2 regions of the Lysinibacillus sp. FSL R7-0073 genome follow, and region 2 is predicted to be linked to the other one. Evidence: riboswitches for the same ligand, from Rfam matches in the RefSeq annotation. Region 2 holds a riboswitch; the other holds the start of a gene.
The links. A riboswitch is a leader RNA that binds a small molecule or an ion and turns the genes downstream of it on or off. The one in region 2 is predicted to bind cyclic di-AMP.

Region 1 (9,349 bases), 2.9 Mb from region 2:
TTAACACCAGCCTGTTTAAGACATGCAGTTTTTTCCCGAAAAATTTCATCAGAATCACCATTCCTATAATCGCTATTACAAGCGCAATGAGAATTGCTACTATCATTTGCATAATATTTGCACCTGCCAGTAATAAACTTAGTATTATGAGCACACCACCTAAAATACCGACAATTCCACCAGGAACAAAAAACTCTGCAACTACAAGTGCTAAACCAATAATAAATAACAATAAGGATTCATAGCCAGCAAAGCCCGCAACCATGTGTCCAAAGAAAAATAATCCAAGTGCTGATAATCCCATTGTACCTGGAACTCCAAATCCTGGCGAATAGAGTTCCATAACAAGACCTAGACTTGCAATGGATAATAAAATTGGAACAATGATTGGATTTGTAATAAAACGAGCCAATTTCTCAGAGAATGTTGGTTCGATTGGAACGACATCACTCTCTTGTAAGTCTATTTTCTCTAAAAGTTCCTGAAAATTTTTCACGGTACCCTCTGAGTATTCGACTTTTAATGCCTCCGATGCTGAAAGCGTTAATAGATTTTTTCCTTCCGCACGGTACTCCGGCAATTCATAACTCGAATCAGCCATTGCTAAAGCATACTTAGGATCTCGACCTGATGTTTCCGCTGCTGCCGACATTTGAGCAAGCCATGCACTATTTGCTTTCAAATCAGCTGCATTACCAGCTGAATCAATGACAGCTGCTGCACCAATTGTTCCATTGGGCACCATGTAGATTTCATCTGCATGTAAGGCTAAAAAAGCACCTGCTGAATGGGCATCCTTATTAATAAAAGCAATCGTCCGTATATCCGTTGCATCCATAAGCATGGCGATATCACTTGCTGCATTCACAAATCCGCCAGGCGTATGTATATCTAAAATAATCGCTTTCGCATTGTTTTCTTTAGCCTCATTAAAAGCTCGTTCTAAAAATGCGTGAAGCCCTCGCTCTACTTCATTATGAATAGGAACGTGGTAAACCTTACTGCTTGCAAAAGCCGAAGTTAATGGAAACGCTAACAAAAAAGTCATCCATATCACTAGAAAGTAACTAAGGATTCTCCGTTTTCGCACCTTTTTCCCTCCCTTCTAACATGCCTCTCCTCTGTATATACGGTCGAACATGTAAAAAGTTTCACAAATCTAAAAAATTATTTCGACTATAAGTGCATGTTGCTTATATTACTTAGTATTACACAAAAAAGCCGAATGAATCTACATGATATCCATCCGGCTTTCTCATATGTACGTAAAATGAGCAATGTAAAATACCTGAAATTAATTACAGCTGTAATTAATTTCAGGTATATCTTTGTCTGCTCAGTGAATCATACGATTGCGTGTTATGAACGTAGGGATTTTTAATGGGAAATTAAATTACCACTTACGTTTACGTGCAGCTTCTGATTTCTTTTTACGTTTTACGCTAGGTTTTTCGTAGAACTCGCGCTTTCTAACTTCTTGAATTGTACCACTTTTTGATACAGTACGTTTGAAGCGGCGAAGAGCATCTTCAAGCGATTCGTTTTTGCGAACGACAGTTTTTGACATCTCTCTTTCCCTCCCTCCGAACACACGTCAATACACAATTAGGCAAACCACCTTCTGTTGTGTACTAAAAAATTATATCGTATTGTCTAATAATGGTCAATAGAAAGTGTACGAAAATATCAAGTGAATTTTTGGTTTTATTTCTAATTGGAATTAGATGATCAAATTTTGCTCACAATAAAAAAATAATTGCATTTTTCACATTCAATTTAATACTGGCCAAATCTCAAACATTGAGAACGGAGGACCCAATATATTGGGGTTAATTCTGCAAATGCAGAAAGGATGAAAACTCTTCCGCCATCCTACCCGTCAGCTAACTTCGTCGGCTAAAGCGAAGGAGGTCCTATTCGACCACCATTATAGCATATTTTCTCCTATCCTTTTACATGCTTTTTTAGTTGGTCTTTTTTTATGCATTTTTAAAATCAAGTTATTTTACATCTATAGAGGAGAACAAGATGAACACTTTTAGAAACACATTAAATCCTCCAAAAATTCTTGTACTTGGCTTTGCACTTATTATTATCATCGGAACTTTTCTTTTAACGATACCTCTTTCAACAGAAGATGGAAAAGGACTTTCGTTTTTAAATGCATTATTCACCGCTACATCAGCAACTTGTGTAACGGGATTAATTGTTGTCGATACAGGTGATACATTTTCAGTTTTCGGAGAAGTAGTCATTTTATTCTTAATCCAAATTGGTGGTTTAGGATTCATGACATTTGCAACATTGTTATTTTTATTACTTGGGAAAAAAATATCTTTAAAAGAAAGACTTTTGCTTAAGGAAACATTTAATAATATTTCCATTGCTGGCCTTGTTAAATTAGTAAAGAGAATACTGCTCTTTACAGCATTGATTGAAATGATTGGTGGTCTTATTTTATCTATTCGTTTTTCTTTTGATATGCCTATAGGAAAAGCTGTTTATTTTGGCTTTTTCCATGCAATTTCTAATTTCAATAACGCAGGTTTTGATTTAATGGGCGGATTTAACGGAATGACAGCTTATGTAGATGACCCATTCGTTGTTTTAACAATTTGCGCTCTCATTACACTTGGAGGCTTGGGATTTATTGTCATGAATGAACTATATGAATATCGAGTTACTAAAAGACTTTCCGTCCATACAAAAATTGTTTTAGCGTCTACATTTATTTTAACGGTTAGCGCTACCATTTTGATATTTATGTTTGAATTTGGAAATGATGAAACACTCGGTCCTTTAACTGAATGGGGCAAAGTATTAGGCTCTTTTTACCAAGCTGTTACACCAAGAACAGCAGGTTCCAATACACTGGCTATTGGTGACTTAACACATTCTACATTATTTTTAATAATTCTCTTAATGTTTATTGGAGCTGGATCTGGTTCCACTGCTGGTGGTATAAAAATAACAACTTTCGCAGTATTAGTTGCTACGATGTGGTCACAAATCAGGGGGAAAGAAGATGTTGTTTTATTTAAACGTAGAATTGTCACTGAGACTATCTTAAAGGCTTTGACTGTCACAATGTGTGGAGTACTTATCGTTGTTGTTGTGACAATCATTCTAAGCATTACTGAACAACGCCATAGTTTCATGATGTATTTATTTGAAGCAACCTCTGCATTTGGTACTGTCGGTCTTTCGATGGGGTTGACACCTGAGTTATCCCCCACTGGTAGACTTCTCATTATTTTAACAATGTTTGCCGGAAGACTAGGTCCATTAACCATTGCTTTCGCTATTACAAAACGTCGAAAAACAGAAGCCTTTCGACATCCTAAAGGCAATATTATGATTGGATAACAAAATTAGAGGAGTGTGTTATAGCTATGGCGATTAAACAATATGCTGTTATTGGCCTAGGAAGATTCGGAACAAGTGTTGCTCGTAGACTACATGAAGCTGGACAAGAAATTTTAGGAATTGATATTAACGAAGAAAGAGTGGAGGATGCAGAGCCCTATGTTACCCACGCTGTAGTAGCTGATACAACTGAAGAAAAAGCCTTAACCTCTATTGGTATTGGTAATTTTGATTGCGTTATAGTGGCTATAGGTAACGATATGCAGTCAAGTATTTTAACGGTATCTTTATTAAAAGAACTAGGGATAAAAAAAGTTATTGCTAAGGCCCTCGGTAAAAGACATGGTCAAGTTTTGGATAAAGTAGGAGCTGATTGGATTATTTATCCTGAGCGAGATATGGGAGAGCGCGTGGCAAATCAGCTATTGTCTCCGAATATGCTGAATTATATCGAATTGTCTAAGGAATATAGTATAGAAGAAATTATGATCCCTTCAAAAATGGCTGGGCAAAATCTGCGAGATTTAGATTTGCGTGCGAAATATAACGTTAGTGTTATTGCCATTGTTCGAGAAGGAGAAATCATTATTTCCCCTTCCCCTGAGCAAAACATGGAACAGGAAGATATTTTAGTGATGATTGGCCATCGAAAAGAACTCGCTTTTTTTTCAAACATACAATAACAACAAAAAGGCTGTTTCAAGACCCCTTGATACAGCCAGCCACTTTTTCTTAGAAGATCTTCTGTTGATCTCTATCGTCTTTTAAAATTTCTACCGCCTCTCTAAAACGTTGAGAATGGACAATTTCACGTTCACGTAAAAACTTCAAACTGTCATTTAAATCGGTATCATCAGATAAATCAATAATCCATTGATAGGTGGCACGTGCTTTTTCCTCTGCCGCAATATCTTCATATAAATCGGCTATTGGGTCCCCTTTTGCCTGAATATAAGTTGCTGTAAATGGCACACCAGAAGCATTTTGATAAAATAAAGCTCTATCATGATTTACGTAATGGTCCCCTAATCCCGCTTCTTTTAGCATTTCTGGCGTAGCATCTTTTGTAAGCTTGTAAATCATCGTAGCAATCATTTCTAAATGTGAAAATTCCTCTGTCGCTATATCTGTTAATAAACCAACCACTTTGTCTGGAATCGTATAGCGTTGATTCATATAACGAAGTGCTGCTGCTAATTCCCCATCAGCACCCCCATATTGCTCAATTAAAAATTTAGCAAGCATAGGGTTACAAGTACTAACCTTTACTGGGTATTGAAGTTTTTTTTCATAATACCACAAGAATAAATTCCTCCTAATTATATGTTATACTTGCCACGGCCATGGGGTATCAACCCAATTAAAAGGATAATCTGAATAACTTCTTCCAAAATTCATTAATGGACCAAATTTTTGTTCAAAGTTTACTTTAAGCTTCATACTTTTTTCAGTGTTTTCATTAAATTGTTGAATGGCAGCATAATCATGTGGATGTGTGTCTAAATAGAGATTTAACTCAACGATGACGAAATCAATTGCCTGTATTTCTTCAAGTAAGGTATAAAATTCGGGCGGCATCTTTTTAGTCATGCATCATCCCTCCTTTTAATCGGAAATGGATAGGGACTAAATAATTGTGGCCATAGTGTTCCCGCCATAAGTGCCTCTCTTGGGGTTTGGAATTGGGGAAGTCCAGGTGGCTGAAAACCCATATATAATTGTGGTGGCGTAGCATAATACTTTACTTCGATGGGCTTACAGGGATCAAAGGGACTAATATAGGGCTTCCAATACTTATACTGTGTAAACATGACATCCTCCTTTCTGTATTCAAAATCATCAGTGGAGTATATGTGATGGTAGAAGGTATTATTCTAAATACAAAAAAGCCAAAAGCTTCTCACAGAGCTAGTGGCTTATATATACTAAAAGAAATGATTATTAATTAGAATCTGTAGTTTTGCTTCATTGCAAACTTAATAGATAATGGGTTGTAATCCCTTTATTTTAAAGCTTTATACCTTCTTTATGTATTTTTTAACAATGCAAAGTAAAGCATAAAATTGTATTGCTTTGGGGCTAAGTGGGGCTAATAAAAAATTGGCGAGCATGTGTACAGGAATGGGTGAGATTCAATTCAAAATTAAAGCTACCTCCTTAAGGTAGCTTTATAATATATTTTCAGTTCAACTATTTGTTTGATTGACTTTTCCCAGTTGGTTTGTTTCCACTTCTAGTAGCGTTCTCATGAAGCGGTCTTGGTCTTAATCTTGAAGGCGGTGGTGGTGTGCCACGGTTTTCATTATTCGACATAATCTATTCCTTACTTTTTATTTTTAATTTAATCCATTCATCGCTTTTAAAATCAGAACCATTAATTATTTCAACTTTATTTATTGGCTCTTCACCTTTTAAAAAGTCTGAAAGCATAAAACTAAAACTTAACAATAGTAAAATAGCTGCTATTAACTATCGATTGAGTAGATTTAACTAATTTAGTAACAGTTATATCGTTGGCTTTAGTAATAAGTGTTGAACATTCATTAAATATTTCCATCATCCGTTTTTCAAACTCTTTTTCTATTTCACCCTGATATTCTGGGTAACCTGCATAATGCGTTTCAGGTTCTCGGGTCCTCTTTCTATACTTTTAGGATTCGGTAAATAATCTATTGTTTTGCCCCACAAACAAAAGCCTATGTATAAAGTTGATCTAATCATAGCTAGTAAAGAAAAAAATATTAATATTAAAAAAATATATTTTCATATCAGAAGGTATTTTATGAATATTGTTTAAACTAAACAGTATTCCACCCATTACTATTAACCAAAAACTTATTATCCATTGTAACATTGCTGATATTTGTTCTTTACGCTCTAATTCTTTAAAATATAGTTCTTTATACAATTCTAACCTACTCATCAATCCGCCTGCTTTGAATTATTTATGATTCCAAATAAAATTATAAGCTATTGCTAAAAGGGATTAAATATGATCTTAAGTAGAAATGATCTCTCACAAGAATTTAGCTATTTGTGCCTTTATTTATTATTTAGTTGATAAAAACTTGTAGATTAAAATGATAATATTAGGATAATTAGATTGTTGATAAGGTGAAAAATCAATTGATGGATTTATTGAAAATTTCTCATTTTCAATATTTAGTGCCAGTTCCCCTTCACGTTTTGATAACCCCGAATTCATACTAAATGAATACTTCACATCTACATATTCAATTGGTCTTACTTCAACATTCTCTTCATCAAAAGTTACTTTGATTAGCTTTTTTTCACTAAAAATCAAAAATAACCTCCCGTTCTCATACTTTGCATTTGGAATATCTTACATCGTACTCATCTACATTACAACGACCGAAAAAATTTACTTCGACTAGTTGTTGAAGATAATGCGCATTTTCTAAAATCTCTAGAATATCCGTTAGTGCATCAACTGTGTTTATTAAGCCTAATTTTTTCACCTCTACTTTTTCCATATTCGATCTCTCCTAACTGTTGTGTTTTATAGTGTGATTAATAATAGTCATTGTTCACTGTTAAATGATTCGGTACCTTAGCGATGACATGGCACACCACTTAAAAGCCGTTTCGCATAGTCAAAATAGTTTTACATGAGAAATCGCTGCCCTACACACTAGGAAAGGGCGCTCATTAAATTAATAAGGTTAATAAAGTTAACGTCCACTAAATTGGTTCGCTAGATGTGTGTTTCAAACTATCGTGAAATTCAAGACGATCCTTATATGCTAGACAACTTAGGAGTTGCAAATTAGCAATGACCTTTAAAAGGGGGGCAAAGTTTCGTCTTCCTCTAATTTAGCTTTGTAATAAAGTTTGATTAAAGATATGAAATCAAATATATAAAGCATGTTTTAATCAATCTTTTTTCAAAACATGCTCATATATCCTTGTTGCACTAAAGCCCTCTGTTAGCCATCCATGTAGTGCAAAAACAGCGCTTCACCACAGAGAATGAAAGATTATTACGTTCTTTCATGAACTGTTCCGTGAATAATTCAGGTTTGAAGATATTTTTCTAATAAAGTTAAAAAGTGCTCGATATCATCTTTGCTAATATCACCAATGTTGGCTACCCTAAAAGAATTTAATTGATTAAGTTTTCCAGGATATATCGTTAATCCGTTAGCATAAAAAAAATCATGCATTTCTTTAAAATTATACTTCTCACTTTCGGGCTCTACTATTGCTGTAATAATTTTTGAATGGTGCTCGACGGGGACAAGATATCTTAAACCAAGTCTAGAGATGCCTTCTATTAAGGTTGCCCAACATTTAGAATATCGTTCATATCTTTCTTTCATTCCTTCTGCTTTTAATTCTACAATCGCCTGTTTTAGCGCATAGATAGTTTGTACGGGCGGAGTAAAACGCATCTGACCTGTCTCGATGAAATGGTAATATTGAGAATAAAGATTCAAGTAATAATTTGTCGGCTTTTTTGTTTTTCCTTTTTCTAGTTCACTTTTTTTAGCTATAACAAAAGAGACTCCTGCCATTCCTTGAAGGTTTTTATTGGAACTAGCTGCCAAATAACTTATATTCATTTTACTCATATTAATAGGAATAGCTGCAAACGAACTCATTGCATCTACCATCATATTAATCTCATTTTCTGCACAAATGGAGCCAATCGATTCTATATCGTTTAATAATCCCGTTGTTGTTTCATTATGCACAACAGCTAGATAAGAAACTTTTCGTGGAATTTTTTGAATGAATGAATGTAACTGATCTAATTTAATAGGTTGATCGGGTGGACTTAAAAACTCAATCCAATCCAGCTGATAAGCTTCTGCAATTTCGCACATTCTCTTTCCATAGGCTCCGTTATTAATGATTACTAAAACTCCATCAATCATTACTGAACTCAAGATTGATTCTACAGCAGCAGTACCTGAACCACCGAATAAAACGGTTGTATATTGATTCTCTTCTGAAACTAAACTAGTAATTTCAGATGTAACAAATTGCAATAATTGGCTGAAGTCATCTTCACGAGGGCAAATATCAGGGACCACTTGTGCGTATTTAACCGTATCTGTTGTAGTAGCAGGTCCGGGATTCAGTAATATATTTCTTTTAATTTTCTTCACGGTACTCCTCCCTTTAATTTTATTACATTTTTATACGCGGTTCGAATTATCTCTGTAAAGAGGTTCTTATAGGCAAGATCAACCTGCTAATATTTATTTTCAGAACAATTATTTAAGAAATTTCTGTAGACGAGTTTTAACTTCACTTGGAGTAACTTTTGGACGTCCTAGATTTGGTTTAGATCCCTTTGAGATTTTCAAATAAATAAAAGTCAGCCCTTTTGTCATTTTCCATTCTTGAATACACTTTTCAAGTTCATGTAAACTGTGGATATAGCATGACTTTTCATAACCGCAAGCTGCAGCAATATTGACAAGATCAATATTGTGAGAAACGGTATTTTGCCCTCCAGTTGAATCGTGAACATGATTATCTAGAAGAATGTGGAGCATATTTTCAGGTTGATAGTAGCCATTTGTAGATAAGCTTCCCATTCGCATAAGGAGGGAACCATCTCCATCAATAACAATTACATCTATATCTTTTCGCGTATAGGCTAAGCCTAAGCCTAAAGAACCGACACAACCCATGGAGCCAACCATATATAGATTATTAACAGAATCCTCGACCTCATATAGTTCTCTTCCTGTTTTACCAGTTGTGGCCATTAGTACTGTTTTCTTATCTTTGAGTCCATTTATCACTTTTAAAGTGTCAAAACGACTTGGCAGTTCATCTAAGTCAGTTTGTTCACTTTTTTCCTTATTTTTATGATTAAGACGTTGCTCTATCTTCAATTTCTCACTTTTAAAAGTTTCTTTTCTCACTACAAAAAAGAATGGTCGATTTGCTTCAATCCACTTGTTAGCTTCTTCAAGTTGTCTCTTTGCCTCACTATCATCAAAAGATA
Region 2 (9,349 bases):
ATAAAAGGCAATAATTTTATCAACCTTAAGTGATTTCGCATAATGAAGGGAATTTTCAACCACCTTCGTTATACCAGCTACTGGTACAATGAATACATTCCCTTCAATAGTAGCCATTTCCTCTTTACTCAATCTCAGCTGTTCTCCAACGGCTTGATAATGAAGCTTGATCCGATGAAATACAAAAATAATGATTGGTAAAAAGACAAACACTGGCCATACTTGAGGCAACTTCGTCACAAAAAACATCATCGCTACGATAAACGAAATGGCTGCACCAATTGTGTTGATCGTAAATTTTGCCATCCAGCCAGTAGGTTTTTCACGCCACCATTTTCGCATCATTCCCGTTTGCGCTAATGTAAACGGAATAAATACCCCAACAGCGTAGAGTGGAATTAAATGTTCTGTTGCCCCATCAAATAATATGATTAAGACAATGGCTGCTAGCCCTAGCATCATAATGCCATTGGAATACCCTAGGCGATCCCCACGCATTTGGAATATTCTCGGGATAAATCCGTCTTTTGATAAATTGACAGCAAGTAGAGGAAATGCTGAATAGCCCGTATTTGCTGCAAGTACCAAAATCATCGCTGTTGTACCCTGTACTATATAATAAAAGAAATTTCGACCAACACTTGCTTCTGCTAGTTGGGAAACGACTGTCGCTTCCGAAGTGGGGGCAATTCCGTAAAAATAAGCTAAACTAACAATACCGATAAATAAAACCGCTAAAATTCCGCCCATTGCTAACAATGTTTTAGCAGCATTATTAGGGGCAGGATTTCTAAAATTAGGAATCGCATTTGAAATAGCTTCTACCCCTGTTAAGGCTGAGCTTCCTGACGCAAATGCCTTTAATAAAATAAATAAACTAATCCCTGCGACTGGTGTACCAATCTTTGGATGCAGCTCTGCCGGCACCTGACCTGTTGCAACATTATAGAGCCCCATCCCGATCAACACTAACATAACGACTACAAACAGATAGACTGGATACGCCAAAACAGAGGCGGACTCTGTTACACCACGTAAGTTCAAGATCGTTAAAAAAATCACAAAGATAATAGCAATTGGCACATTGTATGGGTGCAGACTTGGAAATGCCGATGTAATTGCGTCCGTCCCTGCTGATACACTTACCGCTACCGTTAAAATATAATCAACGAGCAATGAGCCACCTGCTACAAGACCCGCGTTCACACCTAAATTTCCCCTAGATACTACATAAGCGCCGCCCCCGTGTGGATAGGCGAATATAACCTGACGATATGATAAAGTCAGTGCCACCAATAGGACAACAACCCCTGCTGCAATCGGTAAAGAATACCAAAATGCTAATGTTCCCACAGTCATCAGGACAATTAATATTTGTTCCGGTCCATAGGCTACGGAAGACAAAGCATCGGACGATAATATTGCCAATGCCTTTGTTTTACTAAGCTTTTGTTCCCCTAACGCATCGGATCTTAATGGTTTGCCGATTACATAACGTTTAAATGAGGATTTCATCAATAAACACCTTCTAGTTTCTTAGATTGTGTTTCGCCTTCCTAAATGAGATCAAAAAACGCCTACAAGTCATCACTAAATAAGACTTGTAGACGCTCATCTGTCTGCCAAGCTCCAACTTTTCTGCTCTTAACGCTTACGAGGTTAGCTGTCGGATTCGGGCCTGAGTAGCCCTACCCTTCAAAAGAAGAGATTCACCCCAAGGATTGCTTATGCACTCCGTCAAAAATGGGTCCCCCGCGTCTAGTTTGCTTCAGCGATTTAGAAATTTGAAACTTTAATAATGATGTCATATTACGCCTGTCGATAAAAAAAGTAAAGAAGAAAATTTTTATTTTTTACAAGTGAAATACATAGACTTTTTGAAATACATTGTTAACATCGATGGTAGAAATTAATTTACCCGCGAACACCTAATTTAAAGGCATTTTACAACAAAAAAACCTTAAAAGTATGCTCTACTTTTAAGGCAACAACTATTATTAGTCTTCCATATCTTGTTCAAAGTCGACAATTTCTCCTGTAATCGAATCAACATCAACGTCATATTCATATTGGCCATTTTTTAACTCGATTTCATAGATACCATCATCTAATTTAATTTTTGTTACTGTACCCTTTGCTTTTGTTAGAGCCGCTTCAATAGCCTTTTCTTTACTTATAAGGTTAGTAGCAGTATTAGCGTTAACCCATTCATTATCATCGTCATCTTGACGCTCTTTCTTCTGCTTAAGTAATTTTCCAGTATAGGCATCAAATTTTAAATCATACTCTTCTTTATCAGCATGCACCTCTACCTCATAAACAGAGCGATAGCGATTTTGATCTAGTTCAATATCTGCTACTGTCCCATCTACTACTGCTAATGCTTTCTTTTCGATTTCTTGCATGGATAGGATCTTTTTTTCTTGTGCACTTCCTGATAATAAAGTTGTCGAGCCAATTGCCGCTCCAACACCAAGAGTCACCACTAATGCAGGAATCATAATTATTTTTTTCATGTTCATCTCTCCTTTGTTTTATCTGCTTTTAGCTTACCAAGCTAAGATGATAGAACTATAAGAGGAACATTAGAATTTCATGAGAAACTCGTTTAATCGTCCCATGAAACAGAAAGGACCTTTCCAGATACAGCATGAATTTGAAAAGTGGCCTCTTCATGCTCTGTTTCAATTTCAACTAAATAGTAACCGCCATCCGCCGTATCTTCAAAATCTACAGAGTCCACTTTCCCAGTTAATTGTTGCAACGCTATATCAATGGCTTGCTGTTTCGTAATAATATGGGGGTTTTCAGGCTGATTTAGTGGTTCTACATCTTTTTCAAATAACACTTCACCCGAATAGCCATCTACTGTTATATCTTTTTGCTTATGCTCCTTTCCAACACGTGCGGTATAAATGGTTTCAGTGAGCATGACGCTTTCTACTTCACCATATTTTTCTTTCACCATTTTTCTTATTTGATTTTCTGTTAACAATAATTTACTTTGCCCTTTTTGCAACGTTAGATCAGAAACCTGCTGTGTTGTAGCATCAAGCATGGCTGTATATTTCAAATTCTCACGTGTAAATTGTATTTCAAATGAATTTCCACGTTTCTTTACTTCTGAAACTTGACCTTTGTAAATAGCTTCGATATGACGTATTGCCTCCTCTTCACTGAGAGGCTCCTTTTGAAAATAGCGATTTTGAATAAACCACAGCACCCCACTACAAAGAAGGACAATCACAATAAGTATTAAAGCCCACTTTTTCATTGTTGCCCCTCCTTTGGTATACATAAGGTAAAACTTGAACCTTCTCCAACTGTACTTTCCACATCTATGCTGATGCCCAGTTGTCCAGCAAGATCATGTGCAATCGCAAGCCCTAAGCCAGAACCGCCTGTTTTACGATTACGATCCTCTGTGACGCGGTAAAAACGTTCAAACAAATGCGGAACATGCTCTGCAGGAATACCGACGCCAAAATCCTGAATCGTCATTCGTACATGCTTAGTAGTTTCAGCTATGGAAATATGAACATCATCCTCACTGTATTTCCTAGCATTATCAAGCAAAATAAAGAGTAACTGCTTCAAAATTTTTTCATCACTGTAGATAAATTGCGGTGCTTTTGCATCGACTATAAAAGTTCGATGATACGCCTGCTGCATTTGTGCAGCCACTTTATTTAGGAAGGGAGCCAGCTCTAGCTGTTCAATATGAATATCCATATGCTCATTATTTTTTGCTAGCTCTAACAATTGCAATACCATTTCATGCATACGAGAAGATTCATTTGCAATAGCCTGAAGTGATTCCTGCGTTACTTCACGGTTGTCAAAGCCCCGTCTTAAGAGTAACTTTGCATAGCTTTCGATAACAGTAATGGGCGTTTTTAATTCGTGAGAAGCATTTGAAACGAACTCTTGTTGCTTTTGATAGTGCTGTTCAAGCTTCTCCATCATCATATTGAACGTTCGATTAATTTTTGCTAATTCATCCCCACCTTTAGCAGGGGTGTCCATTTTTTCATATTTTCCCGTCAATGCACTTTTGCGCATTGTCGCATTTAAGCGTTCTAGAGGTAATAAAATTAGGCGACCAAGTGCCAAACTCGCTAAAAATATTGGGATAGTGGCAATAATGGACACGACAATCAAAATAGCCTTTAATAAATCCAGTGTGCTCTCTACTTCCTCCATGGATTGCTGTAAGGTGATATCCACAATTGTCCCATCTATCCAAATAGTAGGCATTGTATAGGTAATGGAAGTAACATCAGGCATGTCTAGGGTGGCCTGAACCTTCGTCTTCAAATTTTCTCCATCATAAACATAGATAGCACCACCAGCTGGCATATACGCTCTTAATACTTGCTGTAGGTTGGTTTGTGCATTCAACTGACTTAATGTTGAGCTTAAATCATTTGCTCGTGTATGAAGTTGACTATATTCCGTATTATAGGCAAATTTCTCGTACAAAAAGTAAATTCCACTATTGGTTGCCACTAAAATTACTAGCATTAACAAAGTGGTAAGTAGATGAATCTTTGTTTTAAGCTTCATGATTTATTTTCCTTTAACACATAACCTACACCTCGAACTGTTTGAATAATGGGTGTTGCATTAGCGATTTCAAGCTTTTGGCGCACATATCGAATATAGACATCCACAACATTTGTATCTCCGTAGTAATCAAAGCCCCATACAGTCTCTAATATTTGTTCCCTTGTGAGCACCTGCTTAGGATGCTTCATTAGATATAGCAATAAATCGTATTCTCTAGGAGTCAGTTGGATCTCCTTCCCATAATAAATAACTTCTCTTGTTTGCTCATTGATCGATAACTGTCCAAACGATACACCGACCTTTGTTGGACTAGCCTTTTGAGAAAACCGTAGTGCATTACGGATACGGGCAAGCAATTCTTCAATTTCAAATGGCTTTGTCACATAATCATTAGCCCCTAAATCCAATCCCTTTACCTTATCCTCTACCTCACTTTTAGCAGTCAGCATGATAACCGGGGTATGTGATTCTGTTGCGCGAATCCGCTTTAACACATCTATGCCACTCATTTCGGGTAACATAATATCCAGTAAGATCAAATCCCATTGCTGCTCACGATATTGCAATAAACCATCTGCTCCTGTATGGGCCATCACCGCTTCATAGCCTTCAAATTGAAGCTCTAACTGCAGCACTCTCGCAATATTTTCTTCATCTTCTATAATTAAAATTCGATTGCTCATGTCGAATCAGTCCTTCACCTTTTCTTTCATCGTAAACGATGCAAGCGGTGAAAGTCTAATTAGAAAATGATGAGAAAATACTATGCATTTCCTTCTTTTTGACACAGGGTATATCCATAACTAATAAACTATCGGCAAAAAGCTGTAAAAATCCCTTTTCTCAAAAATTCCTGAGCTTACTTTAGCAACTTTTTTGCCGTTTAACCGATTGGGGAAGGGAAACTCCATCTCCATATGTGGACCATTGTAATGAATAATGGTCACTGTACCATCAGAATTATTGCGCCAATCATACTTCCTTTCATCTGATTTAATTGAAAGTTTAATGGATACAAAAGCTAAACTTAAGAATAATATGAAAAAGGTAAGACGAACAATTTTCAATAGAATCACATCCTTTTTGTATCAGCATAATAATTTACATCCGGACGCACTATTGAGTAATGTTAATAATTTAAACAAAAAAAATCTCGCCAACAACTTTCTGGATTGTCATTGGTGAGATTTTTAATTATTGATGCAAAGCCCTATACAAAAATGTTACAAACTCCGCTCGCGTTACAGGATCATTTGGTCTGAAATTGCCATTATCTCCAATCGTGATTCCATTTCCTGCGAGTATAGCAATAGATTCATGTGCCCAGTGTGTTTTTGGCACATCCTTGAAAATATTTTTATTTGATGAAGTTAATTTAAAGGCCAAAACCAATACTTTTGCCATTTGAGCGCGTGTCATATTAGTAGTTGGCTGAAAGTTCCCGTCTATGCCATCAAACAGACCTGCCTGTTGTACCTGATTGATTACCTCAAAATAGAGATGGCTTTTAGAAATATCGTTAAATACTAGCGCTTCTTTTTTCGTTTCTAGCTCTAATGCTCTTGTTAAGATCAGGGCAGCATGCTGGCGTTGAATCGGTGCATTTGGCTTGAACGTACCATCTTGATAGCCTGTAATAATACCCTGCTTTGCCATCGCCTGAATCATCTTCCATGCCCAATGTCCTTGAGAAATATCTGAGAAGATGATATCTGGTTCTTGTTGGGGTGTTGGCTCTGATGGTTGAGGCTCAGTTAGCTCTGATGGATTAGGTTCCCTTATTTCAGGTATGGTTGGCTCTGGTATTGGAGCTGGGTTCGGAGATATACTTCCCCCACCACCCGATGAACCCCCTGTTACCCAATGAGCATATAATGTGATATTGGACTTCACTACATCTTTGGAAAAATTCCATGGTATCGTCAGTTTACTATCCTTATACCAGCCTGTAAATGTATAGCCTGCCTTTATTGGATCTGCTGGCTTTGTTGCTAAGGTATCCTCAATTACCTTCTGTGATGCTACTGCACTTCCTCCATTTGTTTCGAAATCCACTGTAAACTGTGCGACATCCTTTTCCCATTTTGCATACAAGGTTGTATTTTGGGTTATCTTATCCGTTGTAAAATTCCATGGTGATGTGAATTGGGCATCCTTATACCAACCTAAAAACGTATAGCCTGCTTTTATCGGGATTACTGGTTTACTCACTAATCCCTCATAAATGACTGTAATAGGATTGATTGCTGTCCCTCCATTTGTATTAAATGTGACAACATATGCATTTGCTATCCATTTCGCATACAAGTCAAGATTGAATTCTTCAATATCAACAATGCTATTTACTGCATAATCTATACCGTCCCCCGCGTTAGTGCTGTTCCAACCATCAAATGCATAGCCTGTTTTTTCTAACGATCCTATATTGTTTAAGATCGTTGCTTGAGTATTTCTTGGGTACATATTCGTATCTACTGGTGGATTTCCTTGCTCAGAGCCATTTCCATGATAGATAATCCGATAAGTCAGTAATTCGAACTGGTGATTATATTGATCGGCATAGGCTTGTGCAGTCGATGCATCATGACCATAAACAATTAAATTACTTGGATTTGCATTAAAAATATCTTCTAAAAGAATCGTTGCATCCGATAATATTTTCACATGTTTAAGATTATTGTCGTTAAAGGCATTATCTTCTATAGTCATTACATTTTTGGGAATTTCTACACTACTAAGTCTATTCTCCCCAAATGCCCATCTACCGATAGTCGTTACACTACTAGGAATCTCTATACTTGTTAGTCGATTATCGAGAAATACACTTTCCGCTATACTTGTTATACTGAATGGAATAGTTACATTTGAAAGTTGATTTGTAGCAAATGCATACTCTCCTATACTTACGACACTAGAAGGTATCACTAAAGAGGTCAGGTTATTATCTGAAAACGCCCATTCCCCTATAGTTTCCAAAGTTGCTGGTAACTCAATGTTTGTTAATTGGTTCTCCATAAATGCGAAATCCCCAATTGTCTTAAGTTGATTTGATAGCTTTACTGTAGCAAGTGCATTATCTAAAAATGCATATGAGCCAATTTGAATCACTTGATCTGGTATTTCTATAGCAGTAAGTTTATTTGTAAAGAATACACCTTCACCTATCGTTGTAAGGTTATTTGATAGTTTCACATATGTTAATTGATTTTCTGCAAATGCCACATCTCCAATACTTGTTACACTGTCTGGTATAATTACCTGTGTAAGTCCTTTTTCACCAAATGCTCCACTACCTATTGCTGTTACTACCCTGCCATCTAGCTGACTTGGAATGGTTATTGCAATATCAGTACCTATGTAATCTCTAATCGTTACTGACCCATCCCTATTTTTTGTCCACTCATAATCTGCTTCATTAACATAATCTGGGGAATCTATTCCTTGGAAGTTTATATTCAACCTCTCTGCATACTCTTTTACCGAAGAGTTCTCTGGAGCATAAATAACAAAGTTAGGACTGTGCCCTATAAAGGCATCATCGCTTATTTCAATATCTTTAGAATATATAATGATTTCTTTTAAGTAATTATAAGAAAAGGCTCCATCCCCAATGCTTTTCACACTTTCAGGTATCTCTAAACTTTCAATATCATTCCTTGCAAATGCATTGGCCCCTATTATTTTTACACCCTCTGGGATTTTCACATTGACAATATCATTCGTTGAAAAGGCATGATCCCCTATACTAATAACACTATTAGGTATATCTATGCTTTCTAGCAAGTTTCCGGAAAATGCATAATTTCCAATACTACTTAGATTATTTGGAAGCTTAACATTTGTTAGTTGGTTTAAGGAAAATACACCATCACTAATACTCGATAGATTACTTGGAAGTGTCACACTTGTTAACTGATTTTGATAAAAGGCATAAGCACCAATCGTTGTGATTGTTTCTGGTATTGTGAGGCTTGTCAGTTGTTTATTAGTAAACACCCAAGGGTCTATTCCTGTGGCCATTTTCCCTTGCCATTGTTGAGGAATTACAATATCTCCGCCAGTACCTGTATATGTCTTTATAGTTACCGAGCCATCAGGGTTATCTTCAACATCATAATCAGCTTCATTAGCAAAAGTAAAAGGGATTTTTAATATCATCATGAAGAAAAATAGTGTGAACCATACTCCATATCTAACACTTTTGGCTTTCATATAGACTCTCCTTTCTTAAAATGAAATATTTCTTCTTTATCTTAAGGGTAATTATTTTCTCCTACTATTGAGGAATGTTAATTGTTTATATGTAAAAAAAAAGACCGCTACCTAAAAAAGATAACGGATAACCTTATAACCTTATGCCTGTGGGTTTAATAATATTGCCTGTGCTCGGTTTTTAACACCCAACTTACTGTAAATCCCCGAGAGATAGACACGTACTGTACCTTCAGATAAAAATAGCTGCTCGGCTATTTCTTTATTAGAAGCACCTTCTAATAATAATGAAAATATTTCCTGTTCACGAGTTGTAAGGGACGCCAATGGTGAAATTTGCTTATGCTTTTGAACGCATTTTAGCAAGTGCTCAACATAGCTCATGGAAACCTCTCTCCACTCCTTTTCATAAGATTGCTGTCGAATAGCAGCATATTTTTTTAATAAAGCATATGTTTGAGGCTCGTCCATAAAGGTTCTGATATATTGATATGGCTCGGCTAATTTCAAGGCTTGATGCAACGTCATCAACGACTTATCTGCTTGTCCTTGCTCTGCCAAACATATG

Region 1: another riboswitch for cyclic di-AMP. It lies ahead of MKY88_RS15850 (TrkH family potassium uptake protein); the one in region 2 lies ahead of MKY88_RS01360 (APC family permease).

Annotation. Positions count from the first base shown of each region.
Region 1 is NZ_JBBPAS010000001.1:3,185,585-3,194,933, forward strand. It holds gene MKY88_RS15840 (NfeD family protein) at 1-1,090, opposite strand, end outside; gene rpsU (30S ribosomal protein S21) at 1,394-1,567, opposite strand; cyclic di-AMP (ydaO/yuaA leader) riboswitch at 1,775-1,913, shown strand; gene MKY88_RS15850 (TrkH family potassium uptake protein) at 2,029-3,366, shown strand; gene MKY88_RS15855 (potassium channel family protein) at 3,393-4,049, shown strand; gene MKY88_RS15860 (manganese catalase family protein) at 4,099-4,668, opposite strand; gene MKY88_RS15865 (spore coat protein CotJB) at 4,693-4,956, opposite strand; gene MKY88_RS15870 (spore coat associated protein CotJA) at 4,953-5,177, opposite strand; gene MKY88_RS15875 (hypothetical protein) at 6,080-6,289, opposite strand; gene MKY88_RS15880 (hypothetical protein) at 6,416-6,670, opposite strand; gene MKY88_RS15885 (hypothetical protein) at 6,687-6,860, opposite strand; gene MKY88_RS15890 (2-aminoethylphosphonate aminotransferase) at 7,401-8,498, opposite strand; gene aepY (phosphonopyruvate decarboxylase) at 8,607-9,349, opposite strand, start outside.
Region 2 is NZ_JBBPAS010000001.1:271,936-281,284, reverse strand. It holds gene MKY88_RS01360 (APC family permease) at 1-1,515, opposite strand, end outside; cyclic di-AMP (ydaO/yuaA leader) riboswitch at 1,635-1,784, opposite strand; gene MKY88_RS01355 (PepSY domain-containing protein) at 1,998-2,516, opposite strand; gene MKY88_RS01350 (PepSY domain-containing protein) at 2,609-3,274, opposite strand; gene MKY88_RS01345 (sensor histidine kinase) at 3,271-4,566, opposite strand; gene MKY88_RS01340 (response regulator transcription factor) at 4,563-5,252, opposite strand; gene MKY88_RS01335 (hypothetical protein) at 5,373-5,636, opposite strand; gene MKY88_RS01330 (leucine-rich repeat protein) at 5,764-8,781, opposite strand; gene MKY88_RS01325 (LuxR C-terminal-related transcriptional regulator) at 8,923-9,349, opposite strand, start outside.